DNA from 2 places in the Blautia sp. CAG:237 genome. Region 2 is predicted to be linked to the other one. Evidence: a T-box and tRNA genes for the amino acid it is inferred to sense, from the RefSeq annotation. Region 2 holds a T-box; the other holds one or more tRNA genes.
What was found. The T-box of region 2 lies ahead of proS (proline--tRNA ligase). A T-box ahead of a tRNA ligase gene usually reads a tRNA of that ligase, here a tRNA-Pro.
Positions count from the first base shown of each region.

Region 1 (5,220 bases), on a different contig from region 2:
GGAATCCCGATCTCCAAAAGCACTTACGCAAAGCTGGAAACAAACCGTATGAACATCAAAGTCAGTGAACTGCTCGCACTCTCACAGATTTTGCACTGCGATGTCGGGGAATTTTTCAAAAATCTCATATGATCCGTTTTTTCACTTTCTCATAAGTTTTCTTTTCATGTAGTCCATTTCGTACTTTTTATTTTCCCACTCAGACCCACCATAGAATCCCCGGAAACACTACCGACAATTTCTCAATACACAAACAAAAAAACACCGCCAGTCATTTCTGACCAGCGGCATTTCTCATTCCATATCCATTTTTTACTTTCCGATAGAAAATAATCGTCAATACAGTTGCTGCGATCCACCCGAACGGCCACGCCATCCAGATTCCCGTACTTCCAAATCTGGGCGAAAGCATCAGTGCAAATCCGATTCGAAGAATCAGGTCCGGAATCGTCGCGATGACAAAGTAGATCATTGCCCCGGAACCACGGATGATCCCATCTGTCATAAGTTTCACCACGATCATGAAATACCACGGCGAGACGATCCGAAGAAACATCACACCCGCATGGATCGCCGCTGAGCTTTCTGCATTCAGGAAAAGTCCCATCATCTGCTGGCCGAGTCCGAAATAAAGGACTACAAACGGAAGTGCTGTCAGCTCCGAAAGTTTCAGCCCTGTCCGAAATCCCATCGGAATCCTCTCCTGTTTTCCTGCGCCAATGTTCTGTGCCGTATAACTCGAAAGGCAGGAACCAAGCGTCATAAAAATATTGATCGCAAATGTATTCAGTTTGATCGCCCCGGAATATCCTGCAACGACTGCTGACCCATATCTGTTTACAATATCCTGGACAAAAAGGTTACCCACGCTCAAAACACTCTGCTGCAGAATACTCGGTACCGCAATTGCAAGGATCTGTACAAAAAGTTTCCTGTCAAACAGCGGCACTCTTTCCTTTCCTGCAAACTTCTGCAGTCTCACCAGCAATGTAACAAGCGCCAGCACCGCCGAAATCCCCTGTGCAATAAATGTCGCCCATGCAACACCGGCTACGCCCCAGTGAAGTTTCGCCACAAACAGAAGATCCAGGACAATATTTCCTGCCGATGATCCAAGCAGAAACCACAGCGGCGTCCTGGAATCACCAAGTGCAGTAAAAATCCCCGTACAGACATTGTACAGCATCAGAAAGATCAGTCCAAACACATAAATCTTAAGATATAGCACACCGTCCTGCATGATATTCTGTGGCGTGTGGATCCATTCCATCATATTGCGGCAGAAAAAATATCCATACACTGTCAGAATCACAGCAAGGCTCAGTGATGAGGCAAAAGCCGTCGTGACAGCACGCTTCACACCCTTGCGGTCACCCGCTCCAAACAGTCTTGATACGATCACAGATGCCCCAAGGTTCATTCCCACAGCAAATGCCATAAAAATAACAGTGATCGGGTAAGACGCCCCAACCGCAGCCAGCGCATCCTCTCCCGCAAATTTTCCCGCGATCATACTGTCCGCAATATTGTATATCTGTTGAAAAGCCACACTGAACATCATCGGAAGCAAAAAACGCCATAACGTTTTATCCGGATGTCCCTTTGTCAGGTCTGTAACCATTTTTTCCTCTTTTCTTCACAAAAGGGACGATCGCTCGTCCCTCATGATTTCTGTAAAATTATAACTGATGTATACTTCCGTTCAAAGTATCCGTAATGTCCTTGATGCTGACAGGTTTCGGGATATATCCGTTCATTCCCGCATCGCGGCAGTTTTTGCGGTCGCTTGCAAAGGTATTGGCTGTCATCGCAAAGATCGGAATATTGTTGTCATCGCAAATTTCGACATAAAGATTTGAGAGAGAATTTTTTGTTTTTCTATGACAACGTAAAAAGGAACTCCTTAAAATAAGGAATTCCTTCATCGTTAGTCGAAGTGACAGGATTTGAACCTGCGACCTCTGCGTCCCGAACGCAGCGCTCTACCAAACTGAGCCACACTTCGTTATTTCGTTGTTTAAATTTGTTATGTCGTTCAACGCAAGACATATTATATTATAGGGTATCGGAATTGTCAACAGGTTTTTTGAAAAAATTTAAAAAAATTTTCTGTTGGAATATAAGTGATTGTATCGTGTGTTTTGTTTGTATTATTCGAACTACAAGAAACATGCTTTGAGAGTTTCGCAAATTATCGCGGCAGTCGTCAAGATCTCCTATAAAATGAGGCATTTTGCCCGTTACTTCCTCTAATAATATATCCCCGCCCGCGGGGTGAGGCTCCGCGGGGCGGGGATATTATTTCTTCGGCGATAGGAGCGCCGGAGATAGCGTTATATTGGGGCGAAATCTTTCATCTCAAATACCACATCTGCCACATTCATAGTGGATTTCCTGTGTGGTACAAGAACCACCGTCTTCTCTTCTGCGGATTCTCTGAGGGATTTGAGGATGATGCCTTCGTTCAGGGAATCGAGGTTTGAGGTCGGTTCGTCCATGAGAAGGAATGGACTGTCATGAAGGAAAGCGCGGGCGATGCCGATTCGCTGTTTTTCGCCACCAGAGAGGGTGTCTCCGAGTTCGCCTGCTTCTGTGTCGTAGCCTTTGGGAAGGCGCATGATGAAGTCGTGGATGGACGCTTTGCGGGCGGCTTCCATGATCTCCTCGCGCGTCGCGCCCGGCTTGCCGATTGCGATGTTGTTGGCTATGGAATCATGGAACAGGTGGGTCTCCTGTGTCACGTAGCTTTCCATGTCGCGGAGATGCTTTGTAGGAATCTTTCGCACGTCTTCGCCGTCTACGTGGAGCGCGCCGGAATTCACATCCCAGAAACGCATCAACAGCTTGAGAAGTGTGGATTTACCAGAACCGCTCGCCCCGTGGATCCCCAGGATCTTTCCTGCCGGAATATCCAGTGAGTAATTGTCCAGAATCACTTCATTATCATATGCAAACGTCACATGCTCCGCATCTGCGCCAGAAAATGTCCATCCTGCAGCACCATTACCAACATCCTGCTTCGCAGACACTCCCACTCCATCAGATGCACTGGCAGCATCCCGTTTTAAACCATCCACTACCAAAGCAGACTTCCTCTGCCCTGCACCACTCTGCACATCAGCAGTCACATTCCTGCACGCCTGTGCACCAGGCATCCACTCGCCCTCAACTTCCTCTACCTGCGGTTTCTCCTCAAGGATCGACAGCACTCTCTCCCCGCTTGCAAGCGTCTGGTTGAGATTATTGGAAAGGCTTGACAGTGCCACAACCGGGCCGAAGGAGCCCATCATGGCGATCGTGCAGGTCAGCACTCCGTCATATCCGATACTGCCCTGTCCATACAGATTCAGCGTCAAAAACAGCATTCCGAAAGACGCGATCAGGATCACCAGATTCGTCACTGATCTCTGGCTTCCTTCCATCTCGCTCAACTTCTTCTGCATCCCCGCCAGTCCGTCAGACCTCTCCTGCATCTCATCCGCACGTTTCGCGCCCTGCTGGTACTGGATCGTCTCGTCCAGACCACGCAGAGAATCCAGCACAAAACTGTTCAGTTTGCCAAATTCCGTACGGAATTTCATACCGCTGCCGCCGCCTCTTCTGCCATTCCAGAGCGGGATCACAACGCCCACAACCAGATATGCCGCCAGTGCAAACACCCCTGCTGCCGGGTGATCGCCAGCAGTTTAAACGCAATAAAATGATTGCAGTACTGTTCCACATAATGCAGCACGCCACGCAAGCGTATAAATCGATGACGTAAACTTTACATATCGGGCATAATAGGCATCGAGAAATAGAATAAGTACATAAATCGATGCAACCTTGCTATTTCGGTATCATCGGCCTGGGTGGGTGCCGGGATGGTTACTTTACGCTAACTCACCTTCTATGAAGCTAACACATGTGGTTAGTTAAAGTCAACTTATATTACCACCTGGCAACCTGCTGCTGACTTTCTACGCTCTCTTCATTACTGCCCGACAGCCTCCAGCCAGCTTTCTACATTTTCTTCCTCACCGCCCGGCAGCCTCCAACCAACTCTCTACGGTGGCTTCTTTTTCGCTGATGACTTCGGCGATTTCTTTTATTGACATTCCCCTCTGAAAAAGAGCTTTTGCCGTTTTTCTGCGTTCGTTTATTTCGCACTCCTGACGCATTTCTTTCATCAATTCTTCTAATGCTTCGCACATACTACCCGTCTCTCCTTCTGTCTCTTTTAATTCTGATACTCGTTTTGACAAGATTTCACTATACATTTCATCTGCGTTCTTGCAATGCAGATCATGCATTAATCGTCCCAGGTCTGTGTCCTCGTTCTGAATTGAGGAGTTTACATATATGATATGTGCGCCATCTCCAAACATATCTCCCGTTTCTTCGATGACCCGATCTGCATGATAAATCGGCAGACCTTTTCCTGGTACGTCATCTCGTGTGATAAAGATCACGTAACTCTCCGGCAGCTCCTCATAATCCTGACCCGGATTTAATGTGTTCATATCCAGCAGGCCGCTGTGATAGCGTGCTCTTTTCGGCGATGCGCCTTCTGATTCCTGCTGGATTTCTACATTATATCTCTTATCTTTATCGTCCTTTGCCACGCAGTCAAGAATTGCTGATCTGCCCTGTAGATTCTTGTAATCCTTCTGGACAATGTGATCCACAACCTGCAGGTCCTTCATTTCCATTATGATACGCAGAATATATTCTGCACATTCGCGTTTCTTCAGTACATTTCGCATGAAGATATCATTCATGATCGTAAGTTCTTTTATTACGTCTTTGTATCTTATGTAGCGCTGTTCCAGTTCATTATCTGGAGCTATACCAGTGGTTCCCATTTCGATAACGTCCTCCATTCGTAATGATAAAATAATTTTGCAGTGTGTTTTATGTAATTTTTTATCAGCTTGAAATGTATTTTTTTAGAGTATTATCGGAATGTATTTTTAATTTTGGGTTTTTGTTTCAGAAAATTTTTGTCCTCTGTGCAGATGAAGTTTTTTCTGTATCAACTCCTTGTTTATAGTACTTTATGTTCTTAATTTTAACAGGAATTATATTTCTGGTCAACGAAACTTTTTATAAAGTTAGGTAAATATTTGTTTCTACTTTTTTTATTTTTTGCCTTTTGTCCGGGGGATTTTTCGCCTGGGTGGCGTAAGAAGACCGTCAAGGGACGTCGCCCGTCCCCTGACAACCCCTGGGCTGGGTGTT
Region 1 is NZ_FR886711.1:75,192-80,411, reverse strand. Features, by position in the region: gene QZL69_RS04405 (helix-turn-helix domain-containing protein) at 1-132, shown strand, start outside; gene QZL69_RS04400 (MATE family efflux transporter) at 272-1,621, opposite strand; tRNA gene QZL69_RS04395 (tRNA-Pro) at 1,932-2,005, opposite strand; gene QZL69_RS04390 (amino acid ABC transporter ATP-binding/permease protein) at 2,334-3,659, opposite strand; gene QZL69_RS04385 (PD-(D/E)XK nuclease family transposase) at 4,017-4,844, opposite strand.
Region 1: it has a tRNA-Pro gene. The T-box ahead of proS (proline--tRNA ligase) is inferred to sense a tRNA for this amino acid. The anticodon was not compared.

Region 2 (5,220 bases):
CAGAGGCGGAAGCCTGGAAGGGGCGAAACTTTACGTTTCCCTGTTCCCGTGTAATGAATGTGCCAAGGCAATCATTCAGTCCGGTATCAAGACGATCGTTTATGACTGTGACAAATACGAGAATACACCATCTGTGATCGCGTCCAAGCGAATGCTGGATGCGGCAGGAGTACGTTACTATAAATACAAACGGACAGGCAGAGAGATCAATCTGACTGTCTGAACAGGAGAAAATTTTGAAAGAAGAAAAAGAGAGCATACAGGCTAAGTCCGGAAGCAGAACTTCCCTGCCCGGATATATTATAAGTGTTTTACTGCTGGTGGCATCACCGGTAGTTATGTTTTGTGCTGTGCAGATGATCACCTGGCTGAGCGGTCAGAAACAACTGGGACATATAATGTTCAGAAATGTTGTAAAATCACTGACAGAAATTCCGGTAGATTATGTCATAAAAAATATGTGGATCTATATAGCAGTGCTTTTTGTACTGATCCTCATCTTTCGGAAGATTCGATGGGCAGTACTGGTATATGGAGTACTGCTGACTGTAATTACACTGGTAAATTATTATGTCGTTATGTTCCGTGGGCAGGCATTTATGCTGCTGGACGTTCTGGGAATGGGAACAGCAGCGGATGTAATGGGAAATTACAGTTTCACGGTACCGCGGCATCTCAAAATAATACTGTTTTTTGAGGCGGCATTCCTTATCTTCCAGTTTGTATTCCAGAAACTGGAACTTGGAAAAAAGAGCAGGAAAAATCTGATCTGCCGTATGGGAAGTCTGGTAATACTTTTTATTGTAGCAGTGCAGGCACTTCCACTTCTCAAGAATGCACAGGGAGTTAATCTCTGGAATGTTAACAAAGACTATACTCAGAAAGGGTATTTATACACACTTTTACTTGAGGCGCGGTACATCAGTGTTGAAAAGCCAGATGGTTATTCACAGCAGAAAGTAGATGAAATCCTGGCAGAAAATGAGAAAGAAACTTCCGAAGAGAAGAAAACAGCTGCAGGAAACCAGACTGTTCCGCAGAATATTATCATGATCATGAATGAAAGTCTTGCGGATTTTGAAAGTACAGGTGACCTTCAGACGGATACAGAAATTCTGCCATTTATTCACAGCCTGAATAAGAATGTGACGTATGGTAAGCTGCATGTACCGACATTTGGAGGTGGAACAGCGAGATCCGAATATGAGGCTCTGACAGGAAACAGTATTCAGTTTTTCCCAGCAGCCTGCCAGCCATATGAACTTTATGTCAGGGATCCGGAGTATGGCCTGGCAGATATCCTGGGGTCACAGGACTATGAACCTGTAGCAATGCATCCGAACAATGCATCCAACTGGAATCGCTCTAAGGTGTATGTGAGAATGGGATTTGATGAATTCCTGAGTATAGAGAACTGGGGCGATGAATTTTGTGACAGAGTCCGTAAACATTATTACAGTGATGCGACTGTCTATGACAAAATAATTAAGATGTATGAGGATAAAGAAGAGGATCAGAAGCTTTTTACATTCTGTGTGACGATGCAGAACCATGGCGGTTATGATGAAACTACAAATGGAGAAGACTATGAACCGGATGTCAAATTAAATTATGATGAAGAATATCCGTATGCAGAAACCTATCTGTCACTTGCAAGACAGTCGGATCTCGCGTTTAAGGATCTTCTCACATATTTTGAAAAAGTTGACGAACCAACAATGATCGTCATATTCGGAGATCACTGGCCGCAGCTTGAGGATGGCTTTTTTGAACAGCTCCTTGGCAAAAAGAAAAGCAGTCTGGAAACTATAGAATCTCAGATAACTTACACTACACCATATATCATATGGACAAATTACCCGTCTGAGACAAAAGAAGAGGATATCAGCTGCAATTACCTCGGATCCAGCATGCTCGAAAAAGCGGGTGTTCAGCTTACGGAATATGAACAGTTCCTTGCCAATCTGAAAGAGGAACTTCCGATCATCGGAGTGGGTGCAGTGTGTGATAAAGACGGAAACTGGTATACTATGGACGATCTTCCGGAGAAATACCAGACCCTTCTGAACGAATATCAGATTCTGCAGTATAATAACCAGTTTGAGAAAAAACAGATCAGAGAGAGTGCTTTTACAGTTGAGTGAGGTAAAATCACTCTTGACATCACCAGATATTTCGAATAGAATAAATATCAAATATGCAGAAGTTTTCTGGCATAAATAAGATAACGGCGATGAAGAGAATAGTACATGAGGAGCAATCTCAGAGAGGAATCCATATGGTGTGAGGATTCTGTGCGCGAATCGTGGAACCGGCCTCGGAGCTCTGTACAAGTGAAGTGCAGCGTAGATCCAGCGTTAAGGGAGCTTGAGAGAGCAATTTTTTTCTGGCATACAGGAGTTGCTAATTAGGGTGGTACCGCCGAAGTCCTTCGGTCCCTTTACCGGGATCAGAGGACTTTTTTTATATACAGAAGCCTCTGATCTGATATAAAATCATTTACAGAAAAGGAGAAAATCATGGCAAAGAAATTAGTAGAAGCTATCACTTCCATGGAAGAAGATTTCGCACAGTGGTATACTGACGTTGTAAAAAAAGCAGAGCTGTGCGGTTACACAAGCGTAAAAGGATGCATGGCGATCAAACCGGCAGGTTATGCGATCTGGGAAAACATCCAGCACGAACTTGACCGTAGATTCAAAGAGACAGGTGTACAGAACGTATACATGCCGATGTTCATTCCGGAATCTCTTCTTCAGAAAGAGAAAGACCACGTAGAGGGTTTTGCACCGGAAGTAGCATGGGTAACACACGGTGGACTGAACGAACTTCAGGAGCGTCTCTGTGTACGTCCGACTTCTGAGACTCTGTTCTGTGATTTCTATCAGAAAGATATCCAGTCTCACAGAGATCTGCCGAAGGTATACAACCAGTGGTGCTCTGTAGTCCGCTGGGAGAAGACAACACGTCCGTTCCTTCGCTCCAGAGAGTTCTTATGGCAGGAAGGTCATACTGCACACGCAACAGCAGAGGAAGCAGAGGAGAGAACGATCCAGATGCTGAACCTGTACGCTGATTTCTGCGAAGAAGTTCTGGCTATCCCGGTCATCAAAGGTCAGAAGACAGACAAAGAAAAATTCGCAGGTGCAGTAGCTACCTACACAATTGAGTCCCTGATGCATGACGGTAAAGCACTTCAGTCCGGTACAAGCCACAACTTCGGTGACGGATTCGCCAGAGCATTCGGCATTCAGTACACAGACAAGGACAATACACTGAAATACGTACACCAGACATCCTGGGGTATGACAACACGTATGATCGGTGCGATCATCATGGTTCACGGTGACAACAGCGGACTTGTCCTGCCTCCGAGAATCGCTCCGACTCAGGCAGTCATCATTCCGATCCAGCAGCGCAAAGAAGGCGTTCTTGAGAAAGCAGATGAACTGTCTGCAGCACTCAAGGCAGCTGGCATCCGTGTCAAAGTAGACGACACCGACAGAAGCCCGGGATTCAAATTCGCAGAGCAGGAAATGAGAGGAATTCCGGTTCGTATCGAATGTGGACCGAAGGATATCGAGAACGGACAGGCTGTTATCTGCCGTCGTGATACAAGAGAGAAATATGTCGTTTCCTTTGAAGAACTTGCGTCCAAAGTTCAGGAAGTTCTTGATCTTATGCAGAAGGAAATGCTGGAGCGCGCACGTGCACACCGCGATGCTCACACTTATGTTGCAACAAACTACGAAGAATTCAAAGACACCATCAACAACAAACCGGGCTTTGTCAAAGCTATGTGGTGTGGAAACCGCGAGTGCGAGGACAAGATCAAAGAAGATGTTCAGGCAACATCCAGATGTATGCCGTTTGAACAGGAGCATCTGAGCGATGTCTGCGTATGCTGTGGAAAACCGGCGAAGAAGATGGTTTACTGGGGAAGAGCATACTAATATGAAATTAACGATTCCATCCGATGCAGAAGAAATTCTGCGGGTTTTAAATGAAAATGGTCATGAGGCTTATGTAGTCGGAGGCTGTGTCCGGGATTCTATTCTGGGACGCTGCCCCAACGACTGGGATATCACCACTTCTGCCTCTCCATATCAGGTCAAGGAATTATTTCCACGCACGATAGATACCGGGCTCCAGCACGGTACTGTCACGGTAATGATGGATAAGGAAGGTTATGAGGTGACAACTTACCGTGTGGACGGTGAATATGAAGATGGCCGTCATCCGAAGCAGGTGACGTTTACTTCCAGTCTGGAAGAGGATCTGAAACGCAGAGATTTCACGATCAATGCCATGGCATACCATCCGAAGGAGGGAATTGTCGATCTTTTTCACGGGATGGATGATATGCAGAACAAGGTCATCCGCTGTGTAGGTGATCCGCTGGAGCGCTTTCATGAGGATGCACTGCGTATCATGAGGGCAGTGCGTTTTTCGGCACAGCTTGGTTTTGAGATCGAGGAAGAGACGAAGGCGGGGATCAGCAGACTGACTCAGAATCTCCGGAATGTCAGTGCCGAGAGGATTCAGGCAGAACTTGTGAAGCTTCTTGTCTCGCCGCATCCGGATTATCTCCGTGTGGCATATGAAACAGGAATCACGAAAGAATTTCTGCCGGAGTTTGACCGCTGCATGGAAACGGAACAGAACACCCCGTACCATTGCTTTACCGTTGGAGAGCATATCCTGCACAGCCTTCTTTATGTGGAGGCGGACAAGGTGCTGCGCCTGACGATGCTGCTTCATGATATTGCGAAACCGGTTATGAAGACCACGGACGAAAACGGACGGGATCATTTCAAAATGCATGCGGTAAAAAGTGAGGAGATGTCGAAGCAGATCCTTCGCCGACTGAAATTTGATAATGATACGATCATGCAGGTTTCCCATCTGATCCGTTATCATGACGACAGACCGGAGGGACAGATGAAATCTGTGAGAAGGGCTGTGAACAGGATCGGGGAGGAACTTTTTCCATTATATCTTAAAGTCCAGAAAGCAGATATGCTGGCGCAGAGCGAATACCGCCGTGATGAAAAGATTGCCCGGCAGGAGAGCGTAAAAGCTTGCTATGAGGAAATGTTGAAGCAGAATCAGTGCGTTTCCCTCAAGACACTGGCAGTGACCGGAAGAGATCTGATCCAGGCAGGATACAAGCCGGGACCGGAACTTGGCGAGATCCTGAACCGGCTTCTGGAGCACGTT
Region 2 is NZ_FR886743.1:18,552-23,771, reverse strand. Features, by position in the region: gene QZL69_RS08550 (deoxycytidylate deaminase) at 1-223, shown strand, start outside; gene QZL69_RS08545 (LTA synthase family protein) at 237-2,144, shown strand; T-box leader at 2,225-2,443, shown strand; gene proS (proline--tRNA ligase) at 2,520-3,953, shown strand; gene QZL69_RS08535 (CCA tRNA nucleotidyltransferase) at 3,955-5,220, shown strand, end outside.